One region of the Exiguobacterium sp. AB2 genome, then DNA from elsewhere that is predicted to be linked to it. Evidence: riboswitches for the same ligand, from Rfam matches in the RefSeq annotation. Region 1 holds a riboswitch; the other holds the start of a gene.
What was found. Region 1 has a riboswitch for FMN ahead of DI14_RS01210 (ECF transporter S component). Riboswitches for the same ligand answer to the same signal wherever they lie in the genome.
Positions count from the first base shown of each region.

Region 2: linked by a shared signal. The riboswitch ahead of ribD (bifunctional diaminohydroxyphosphoribosylaminopyrimidine deaminase/5-amino-6-(5-phosphoribosylamino)uracil reductase RibD) and the one ahead of DI14_RS01210 (ECF transporter S component) in region 1 are both predicted to bind FMN.

Region 1 covers NZ_JNAA01000011.1:17,074-22,183, reverse strand. The annotation lists gene DI14_RS01220 (NAD-dependent epimerase/dehydratase family protein) at 1-597, opposite strand, end outside; gene DI14_RS01215 (iron-sulfur cluster assembly accessory protein) at 705-1,061, opposite strand; FMN riboswitch at 1,158-1,299, shown strand; gene DI14_RS01210 (ECF transporter S component) at 1,461-2,048, shown strand; gene DI14_RS01205 (nucleotidyltransferase family protein) at 2,123-2,701, shown strand; gene DI14_RS01200 (NupC/NupG family nucleoside CNT transporter) at 2,799-4,010, opposite strand; gene DI14_RS01195 (YuzB family protein) at 4,212-4,448, opposite strand; gene DI14_RS01190 (NAD(P)/FAD-dependent oxidoreductase) at 4,547-5,110, shown strand, end outside.
Region 2 covers NZ_JNAA01000016.1:16,018-21,127, reverse strand. The annotation lists gene DI14_RS01965 (undecaprenyl-diphosphate phosphatase) at 367-1,179, shown strand; FMN riboswitch at 1,272-1,414, shown strand; gene ribD (bifunctional diaminohydroxyphosphoribosylaminopyrimidine deaminase/5-amino-6-(5-phosphoribosylamino)uracil reductase RibD) at 1,567-2,649, shown strand; gene ribE (riboflavin synthase) at 2,630-3,271, shown strand; gene DI14_RS01950 (bifunctional 3,4-dihydroxy-2-butanone-4-phosphate synthase/GTP cyclohydrolase II) at 3,271-4,452, shown strand; gene ribE (6,7-dimethyl-8-ribityllumazine synthase) at 4,452-4,916, shown strand; gene DI14_RS01940 (ZIP family metal transporter) at 5,045-5,110, shown strand, end outside.

The DNA of each region.
Region 1 (5,110 bases):
CAAGAAAGCGGCCGCTTCAAAACTTGAGATGAAGCCCATTTTCGCCTCCGGACGATGGAGGACGATCGGCTCTTCCCGGCGAATCGCATCGACGTAAAACTTGAGGCGGTCCGTATAGTCGTCAGGACCGAGCACAATCGGGAGCCGGACGGTCGCGACCGGGAATGAGGCCCGGTTGAAGAAGTACGATTCCGCCTCCCGCTTCCCTTGACCGTAATCGTGCTCGGCATCGAGATGATAGTCGTAATGGAGCGGGTTGAAGTCACTCTCCTTCAGCTCGGCGCCGGGTGCGTACACGGACATCGTCGACGTGAGCACGTACTTCCCGACTTGGTCCATGAACGCATCGGCTGCGATTTTCGCCTGATAGGGCGTGAAACAGATGTTGTCGTACACAAGGTCGTAACGTTCCCGTGACAAGTCTTTCATCGTCGCCACCGATTGACGGTCCCCTTTGATGGAGCGGATGCCTTCCGCCTCCGGCACTTGCAGTTGCCCTCGCGTCACAATCGTCACGTCGTCTCCCGCCTCTGCCAATCGAAGCGCCAGCCGTTTACCAAAATAGCGCGATCCACCGAAAATCAGTACTTTTCTCATCCTCCCTGCCCCCTTTTCATCCTTCTGTCTCCAATATTCCCGTTCATTTCCTTGGAATAACCTACGAACAAAAAAAGGTCGCAGACGTATGTCTGCAACCTCCCCGTTTAGCAATCTCCTGGTGTCCCGGCGTTCGTCGCCGTCCGGAAACTCGAACCGCAACCGCACGTCGCGATGGCGTTCGGGTTCTTAATCGTGAATCCACCACCGAGCATCGACTGCTTATAGTCAATCTCGAGCCCGTCGACGACTCCATGGTCGGCCTCGGCGACGATGACGCGGACCCCGTGATGGTCGAACTGGACGTCCTTGTCCGTCTTTTCCTCGTCGAATCCCATCCCGTATGACAGACCGGTACACCCACCGCCTTGTACTTTGATCCGTAAATACTGTCCATCGGGGCGTTCGGTCTGCTTCATCATATCGATGACCTGAAGCGCCGCTGATTCTGTCAAATGAATCATCTGAACTCCTCCTTCATTATCTTAATCTCAAGTCAACTCGCTTGAGATTTTGTGGATTATCTTGTATAACTAAACTGTAACAAAAAAATTAAATCGTTCCATCTTCGGGGCAGGGTGAAATTCCCGACCGGCGGTATTGAAGACAAGTTCTTCTCAGCCCGTGAGCGAGCAAGGCGTTGCTTGCTGATTTCGTGAGATTCGAAAGCCGACAGTATAGTCTGGATGGGAGAAGATGGCGGCATCCGACCGATATTCGGATGTTTTCTTTGACGTGGTCTTTTCCGCGACGGGAAACATCTATTTCGTATGCGCGTAAACTCTCCCGATTGTTATGATGCAATCGGGTTTTTCTATGCGACGGGTGCCATTCATCAAGGAGCGACAAAAGGAGAGATTTTGATGAAAACAACGCGCAACAAACGATTGACTACACTGGTGACGTTATCGATGCTCGGGGCGATCTCATTCGTACTGATGCTCTTTAACTTCCCGCTGCCTTTCCTACCACCGTTCCTAAAAGTGGACTTCAGTGACATCCCAGCGCTCGTCGCCGGTATCGTCTTCTCGCCACTCGCAGGCGTCGTGGTCGTCGCTCTAAAAAACGTCCTTTATTATGTCTTTAACGGTGGCGGCGTTCCGGTCGGTGAACTTGCAAACTTCTTCGCAGGTGTCGCCTTCATGTATCCGGTCGCTTGGTTCTACCATAAACGTAAAACGAACAAAGCGCTCGCTTCAGGTCTTCTTGCCGGAACGATCACGATGGCGCTCAGCTTGGCAATCTTGAACTATTTAATCATCTTACCGGCATACGCGTTCTTCTTCGGGATGGCTGAGATGGCCGATCCGGCTGTGAAGACAAACCTCGTCCTTTATGGAATCTTGCCGTTCAACCTCATTAAAGCGTTGTTGATTACAGCATTGTTCGTCCCGCTCTTCATTAAACTGAAGCCGTGGATTGAACGCCAGCGCATGCAACTTCAGGCTTAATGCGAAAAGCACCTAGAAATAGGTGCTTTTTTGTATGGTTACGCTATGCTTAAGGAAGAATAGGAGGGAATCAATTGAAGACGATTGAAGAGGTCACTCAATTTTTAGAAAATGATTCAGAATTAAAGCGTCTCCTGAAAGATGTCGCTTCCCTCGAACTACCCGACTGGTGGATTTGTGCCGGATACGTCCGGTCGAAGATTTGGGATGACGTTCACGGTTATCTAACACCGACGGCGACCGAGGACGTCGATGTCATCTATTTTGACCGTTCTCAAATTGACGAGGCAATCGAAAAAGAATACGAGGCACAACTACACGGCCTGTCCCCGAACGTCCCATGGTCGGTCAAAAACCAAGCGCGGATGCATCTGGTCAATCAATTGCCACCCTATGAGTCGGCAATCGACGCCTTGGCCCATTTCCCCGAGACCGTCACCGCCATCGGGGTCAGCCTCGATGCGAACGGCCGCTTGATCGTGGCCGCGCCTCACGGTGTTGACGACATCATCGAATTGAGGCTGCGACCGACCCCAGCCTTTACGGACGGCTCCCCCCATCATCACATCTATCGTGCCCGGATTCAGAAAAAGAATTGGCAAGCCACTTGGCCGAGACTCCAAGAAGTGGATGTATCTCGTCACGGATGCTAGAACCCGACCACCTTTTTACGGTCGGGTTTTGCTATTCATTCATCTACACTAAAAAAAGTGACCACCGAAGTGATCACTCTGAGTATATCGTGTTTGATTAGAGAAGCAGACCAGCAAGCGTGGCTGACATCAAGTTGGCAAGCGTACCTGCGAGAATCGCGAGGACACCCATCCGCGCGATGTCACCGCGACGGTTTGGCGCCATACCACCGAGACCACCGAGGAGGATCGCGAGCGACGAGATGTTGGCGAATCCACAGAGTGCGAACGCCGTCATGGCTTCTGTACGAGCTGAAAGCTCACCTGTGCCAATGATTGGTGCGAACTCAGAGAAGGCAACGAACTCGTTCAAGACAAGTTTTTGTCCAAGGAAGCTACCGAACTGAACCGCATCTGCCCACGGAACACCAATGACGAATGCGAGTGGAGCAAACACGTAACCAAGAATCAATTGAACCGTAAGGTCACCGAATCCGAACAAGCCACCGATTCCACCGAGAATCAAGTTGACGAGTGCAATCAATGAAACGAAGGCGAGAAGCATCGCACCGACGTTCAAGGCGAGGAAGAGACCGTCCGAGGCACCGCGTGCGGCCGCATCGACGAAGTTCGCTGCTTTGTTCTCTTCATCTTCCGCGATTTCGATGTTGTCATCCGGCTCATCCGTCTCAGGAACGATGATTTTTGCGAACATGAGACCTGCTGGAGCAGCCATGAAGCTCGCTGCGAGCAAGTACTCGAGCGGTACACCGAGGGCGGCGTATCCTGCGAGAACCGAACCGGCAACCGATGCGAGACCACCGACCATAACGGCGAAGAGCTCCGATTGTGTCATCGTCGGAAGATAAGGCTTGATGACGAGTGGCGCTTCCGTTTGACCGACGAAAATGTTCGCCGTTGCTGAGAGCGACTCTTTACGTGATGTGCCGAGTGCTTTCGCAAGGGCTGTACCGAGAATACGGATGACCCACTGCATGACACCGACGTAGTAAAGAAGTGCGATGAGTGAGGACATGAAGACGACAATCGTCAAGACTTGGAAGGCGAAGACGAAGTTGTCACCTCCGACGGCAGTACCGAAGACGAAGCTAATTCCGGCATTCGCCGTATTCAAGACTTTTTGAACGCCTCCTGAAATCCATTCTAACGCGTTACGTCCAGCTGATGTGAAGAGGACGAGGAACGCGAACGTAAACTGTACCGCGAAAGCGGCAATGACAGTGCGCCATTTGATGGCTTTACGGTTGGTTGAAAAGATGTAAGCGATTCCAATTAGTGCCAAAATACCAACCACGCTCATGATATTCATTGGTGTTGTGCTCCTTTCATATTAAGAAAAGCTATTATTTGTGTCATACCCGAAACAAGATGTGTCCTACCGTTTGAAACGCTTTCTTTTTTTGATGTTAAACGTCAGACAACCTACATTCGAACCTCTTTGAATATAACAGACCGTTTTTAAAAAAGCAACGGGTCAAAAAGAAAAAAGTTTGAAGAAACTCCAAACTTTTTACCATGCCATCTCTTCGATTTTTTCATATACGTTCGTCACGAGTTCTTCGGGCGTCTCTCCCGTCACGACCTCTCCATCGACGAGACAAAACAAGTCGAGCGCACAGACGCCGCAATAGCCGGTACAACCGTACTCGACGACGTCGAGGTCAGGGTCGCTTTCGAGCTTGGCGCGGGCGATTTGAGAGCCCATCGCTAAGTTCGAGGCACAGAACTCGATGATTGGATTCATCATTGCTTTCACCGTCTTTCTTTCCTATAGAATCAGGAAAATGGTTCTTCTACGGCAGATTATAACATGATACAGTTAAAGAGTAACAAAGGGGGATTTTTATGCGCAAATTAGTCGTCTTAGGGGGCGGTTACGGGGGAATGCGTGTCATCGAACGTGTGCTCAGCCATCAGCTGAACGACATCTCGATCACACTCGTCGATCGACTGCCTTATCATGGGTTAAAAACAGAGTATTATGCATTGGCCGCTGGAACGGTATCAGACCGTGACATCCGGGTCGACTTCCCAGAAGGAATCGACTACATATACGGCCAAGTAACCGACATCGACACGACAGACAAGATGGTACTCCTTGCAAGCGGGGAAAAAGTTCCGTATGACGACCTCGTCATCGGGCTTGGCTGTGAGGACAAATACCATAACGTGCCCGGTGCAGCCGAATTCACGTATAGCATCCAAACGCTCGAAGAATCACGGAAGACGCAACAGGCCATCAACGGACTGTCGCCCGGTTCTGTCGTCTCGATCGTCGGGGCCGGACTGTCGGGCGTCGAGCTCGCCAGTGAGCTCCGGGAAAGCCGTCCGGATTTGACCGTCCGTCTCTTCGACCGCGGTCCTTCTGTCTTGTCGTTCTTATCGAATCGCGTCTCGATGTACGTCCAG
Region 2 (5,110 bases), on a different contig from region 1:
CGAAATCATAAGTGGATTTCGTAATTTCTTTGTAACGTTTTAACAGAAGACTAGGTCTAAAGTCAGGTTCAGAATTCGAAAAAAGGGTAACAGTTCTATTACAAATTTAATAGCAAATGGTTCCAATTGTAAACAAAAAGTTTTATAAATGGGTAAAATGTAATAATTTGTACAAAAAAGTACCCAACTGGTCAATGGGGTCATCGCCTTTGCACCAGTTGAGTACCCTTCTATAGTAAATTTAATTTTCAGACTAATCAATAAAAGTTTTTAAAATATATGATTTTTTTCAAAGAGTGGTCAGCGCCGGACGGAGTCTGCTAAAATAGCCGCATTGAGTGAAAAAAGAAAAGAGGAACATTTAATATGACAATCTGGTTATTTTACTTATTGCTCGGTGTGATTCAAGGTTTCACCGAACCGATTCCGATTTCATCGAGCGGGCACTTGGTCATCTTCCAAGAGCTGCTCAACATTCAGTTGCCGGGGCTGTCGTTCGAGATTTTCGTCAACTTCGCCTCGCTCCTCGCCGTCTTGACGATTTACCGGAAAGACGTCGTCCGCCTCGTCGTCAGTCTTTGGACGTTCCTGTTTAAAAAAGACCGGAGCGACGACACGATGGTCGACGTCAAGTTCATCGGGCTGTTGCTCGTGGCGACGGTGCCGGCTGGCGTGCTCGGTGTCGTCTTCGGTGACTGGATCGGCGAGACGCTAAGCGGTGTCGCGACGGTCGGGTATACGTTGATTCTCACAGGTCTCGCGCTCTGGTTCATCCGCAACATGCGTGGGAGCAAAGGCGACGTCGGCATCACGCTCCGTGACGCCATCTTGATTGGTCTCGCTCAGGCGGTCGCGCTCATCCCAGGGATTAGCCGGTCAGGGGCGACGATCGTCATGGCGCTCCTCCTCGGTATCAAACGAGAGACGGCGCTTCGTTTCTCGTTTTTCATGTTCATCCCCGTCAGTCTCGGCACGATCGTGTTGGACGGACCGGAACTGTTCACGAACCCGGAGACGCGCGAGCTGTTCGGGCCGCTCATCGTGGCGTTCATCGCCTCATACATCTTGACGGCCGTGTCGCTTAAATGGTTCCAACACATCATGGCCAAGGGCGAGCTCAAGTACTTCTCGTTCTATTGCTGGGCGGTCGGGATTCTCGTCGTCCTCTTCTTGGCTTGATTTGAAGCGCTGCTCCTCGGAGTGGCGCTTTTTTTGCACTTTCCTCTTTGCTTTCCGTTCTTTTTTGCGCTAAAGTAAGGGCGTACAAACAAATATTCCTTCGGGGTCGGGTGAAAGTCCCAACCGGCGGTGATAGGCGAACGCCTTAAGTCCGTGACCCGGGCGCACGTGTGCGAACGGTGGATCTAGTGAGACTCTAGAGCCGACAGTATAGTCTGGATGGGAGAAGGAAAATCGACAGGTCCGCGCGACCTGTAGTTCGTCGTACGCTTTTCTGTAAAGAAAACGTTTATTTGGCTTGCCCAAATACGGCTGACACCTCCCACCGAGACCTTGAGGACATGTCCTTCAGGTCTTTTTTGTTTGTACGAAACAAGGAGGGAGATTATGAAACAGTACATGCAACATGCCATTCAATTGGCCAAGTGCGCGGACGGACAGACCGGGGTCAACCCGCTCGTCGGTGCCGTCGTCGTCAAAGACGACCGAATTGTCGGATTTGGTGCTCACTTGAAGGCAGGTGAGCCGCATGCCGAGGTACACGCAATCCAGATGGCCGGGGCGTCTGCGTATGGTTCAACCGTTTATGTCACGCTCGAGCCATGCTCGCATCACGGGAAGACGCCGCCGTGCGCAGACCTCTTAATCGAGTCGGGCGTTCGTCGTGTCGTCATCGCGATGGGAGATCCGAATCCGCTCGTCGCCGGTCGCGGGATTGCCCGGTTGAAGGCAGCGGGAATCGAAGTCGAGGTCGGTCTGCTCGAGAATGAGGCGCGAGCGCTCAATCCTGCATTCCTACGCTCGCTTGAGACGAAGCGCCCGTACGTCATCTTGAAGACGGCGACGAGCCTCGACGGGAAAGTCGCGCTTGAGACAGGTGAGAGCAAATGGGTAACTGGGACAGAAGCCCGACTCGACGTCCATGCGCTACGGGCGAACGTCGACGCGGTGTTGACCGGAATCGGGACCGTCATCGCGGACGACCCGGCGCTCACGGCGCGACTCGAGCGGCCGACCGAACAACCGCTGCGTGTCGTGTTAGACCGAGAGTTGAACGTGCCGCACGCGAGCCAGCTCGTCCGCACGGCGAACGAACTACCAGTGCTCGTCTATACGACGTCCGATGATGTGTCGAGACGTGAGGCACTCGAGTCGCGCGGTGTCGAACTGGCGGACTATACGACGCTTGAACGGGTGCTCGAGGAACTATACGCCCGAGGCATCGGCCGTCTCCTCGTCGAGGCCGGTCCGACGCTCGTGACGTCGCTCTTAGATGGGGGATACATCGACGAGTGGGTCATGTATCAGTCCCCACGCGTCTTCGGTGGCAAGGCCGGGTTCTATCGCTCGCATCATGACGGACCGCTCGAGGCAATCGAACAGTTTGACGTTCGTTCTGTCGAGACGATTGGCAACGATATCAAGCTCGTCATGCGAAAGGGGGAGCCCGATGTTCACAGGAATCGTTGAAGAAATCGGTAGCGTCAAAGCGGTGAAACGGAACGGGCCATCGCTAAGGCTCACGCTCACGGGCGACATCGTCTTGCAGGATGTGAAACTCGGGGACAGCATCTCGGTCAACGGAATCTGTCTCACGGTGACGACGTTCGACGAGCGGACGTTCGCAGTCGACGTCATGCCCGAGACGCTCAAAGCGTCGAGCCTTGACGGCGTCCGCCCGGGGACACGTGTGAACTTGGAGCGGGCGATGCCGGCGAACGGGCGATTCGGCGGACATTTCGTCTCCGGTCACGTCGACGGGATTGGGCGCATCGTCAAGAAACGTCCGCTTGCGAACGCGGTGTACGTCGATATCAGCTGCGAGCCGTCGCTCCTCCGCTATATCGTCCCGAAAGGTTCAATTTCGGTCGATGGGACGAGCTTGACGGTGTTCGATGTGACGGAACGCGGCTTCACGCTCTCGCTCATCCCGCACACGTACAGTGAGACGGTGCTCGGGATGAAACAAGCCGGGGACACGGTCAATTTGGAATGTGACATGTTGGCAAAATATATGGAGAAGTTAGTGAATCAAAAACCGATGACGCTCGAATCGTTGGCGTCACAAGGATACGGAAAGGCGGGATGGTGATGTTTGACACGATTGAAGCAGCGATTGAAGACTTGAAGCAAGGTCGCCCGATTATCGTCGTCGACGATGAGGACCGAGAGAACGAGGGGGACTTCGTCGTCCTTGCCGACAAGATGACGGCCGAGACGATGAACTTCCTCATCACGGAAGGGAAAGGGCTCGTCTGCGCCTCGCTCGCTGAAGAAGTCGCCGTCCGGCTCGACTTAAAGCCGATGGTCGAAAACAGCACCGACCCGCATGGAACCGCCTTCACCGTCAGCGTCGACCACGTCGACTCGACGACGGGAATCTCGGCGAGTGAACGGGCCCATACGGTGCGCGAGCTTGCCAACATCAACGCCCGGCCCGTTGATTTCCAACGGCCGGGACACATCTTTCCGCTCATCGCGAAAAAAGGCGGCGTCTCGGTACGGCGCGGACATACAGAAGCGTCGGTCGACTTGGCCCGCCTCGCCGGTAGTGAACCGGTCGCCGTCATCTGCGAAATCATCCGTGAAGACGGGGAGATGGCCCGGGTGCCGGACCTTGAACTTGTGGCAAAAGCCCATGACTTGAAGTTCGTCACGATTGAGGCGCTCGTCCGCTATATGGAGACCGATCTCGTCACGCGCGAGGCGGACGTCACCCTCCCGACGGCCAAGGGCGGGTTTCGCTTGCTCGGGTATCGGAACGTCCTCGACCGAGAAGAACACGTCGCGCTCGTGAAAGACGGGCTGAGCGACGTTCCGCTCGTGCGTATCCATTCGGAATGTTTGACCGGTGACGTGTTCGGGTCATATCGCTGCGACTGTGGACCGCAACTCGACACGGCACTCGCGCGAATCGAGGCCGAAGGCGGTGTCGTCTTATACATGCGCCAAGAAGGGCGCGGGATTGGGCTGTTGAATAAGCTAAAGGCGTATGAACTGCAAGAGAATGGGCTTGATACGGTCGAGGCGAACGTCGCGCTCGGCTTACACGCCGATTTACGCGATTACCGGGTGAGCGCGGCGATGCTCCGTGACCTCGGCGTCACGACCGTCCGGCTCATGACGAACAACCCGGAGAAAGTCGACGCGCTCGAAGCGTGTGGCATCACCGTCATGGAACGGGTGCCAATCATCGTCGGGGAACATGCGGCGAACGAGAAGTATCGGCTGACGAAACAACAAAAAATGAATCATTTTGGAGGAGAAGCATAATGGTGAACACATTTGAAGGGAACTTGGTTGGTAAAGGATTAAAAGTCGGAATCGTCGTCGGACGGTTTAACGATTTGATCACGATGCGTCTCTTAGACGGGGCGAAAGACGCGCTCAAGCGCCACGGCGTCGAACAAGAAGACGTCGAGCTCGCCTTCGTACCGGGTGCGTTTGAGCTCCCGCTCGTCGCCAAGAAGATGGCGATGAGTAAGAAGTATGACGCGGTCATCACGCTCGGTGCCGTCATCCGCGGGGCGACGCCACACTTCGATTACGTCTGTAATGAGGCGGCGAAAGGAATCGCCCAGGCGAGCTATCAGTCGGAAGTGCCGGTCATCTTCGGCGTCTTGACGACCGAGACGATTGAGCAGGCGATTGAGCGGGCCGGAACGAAAGCCGGAAACAAAGGTTGGGAAGCGGCGACGTCGGCCATCGAGATGGCCAACTTGATGCGCGCCTTTTGAGGAAGGTTTAGGGAGGAAGAAAAAGGGGGGCGTCTCGCTCTCTTTTTTGGTGGTGACGGGTTACGTTCGATCGAAGCGGTGGAAAAGGACAAGGAGCACACATGACGGAGGATACGGAGGCGGCAGCGATGGTCGAACGGTTCGTGTCTTTGAGCCCGGCGATGCAGGCATTAATCGGCACGTTATTCACATGG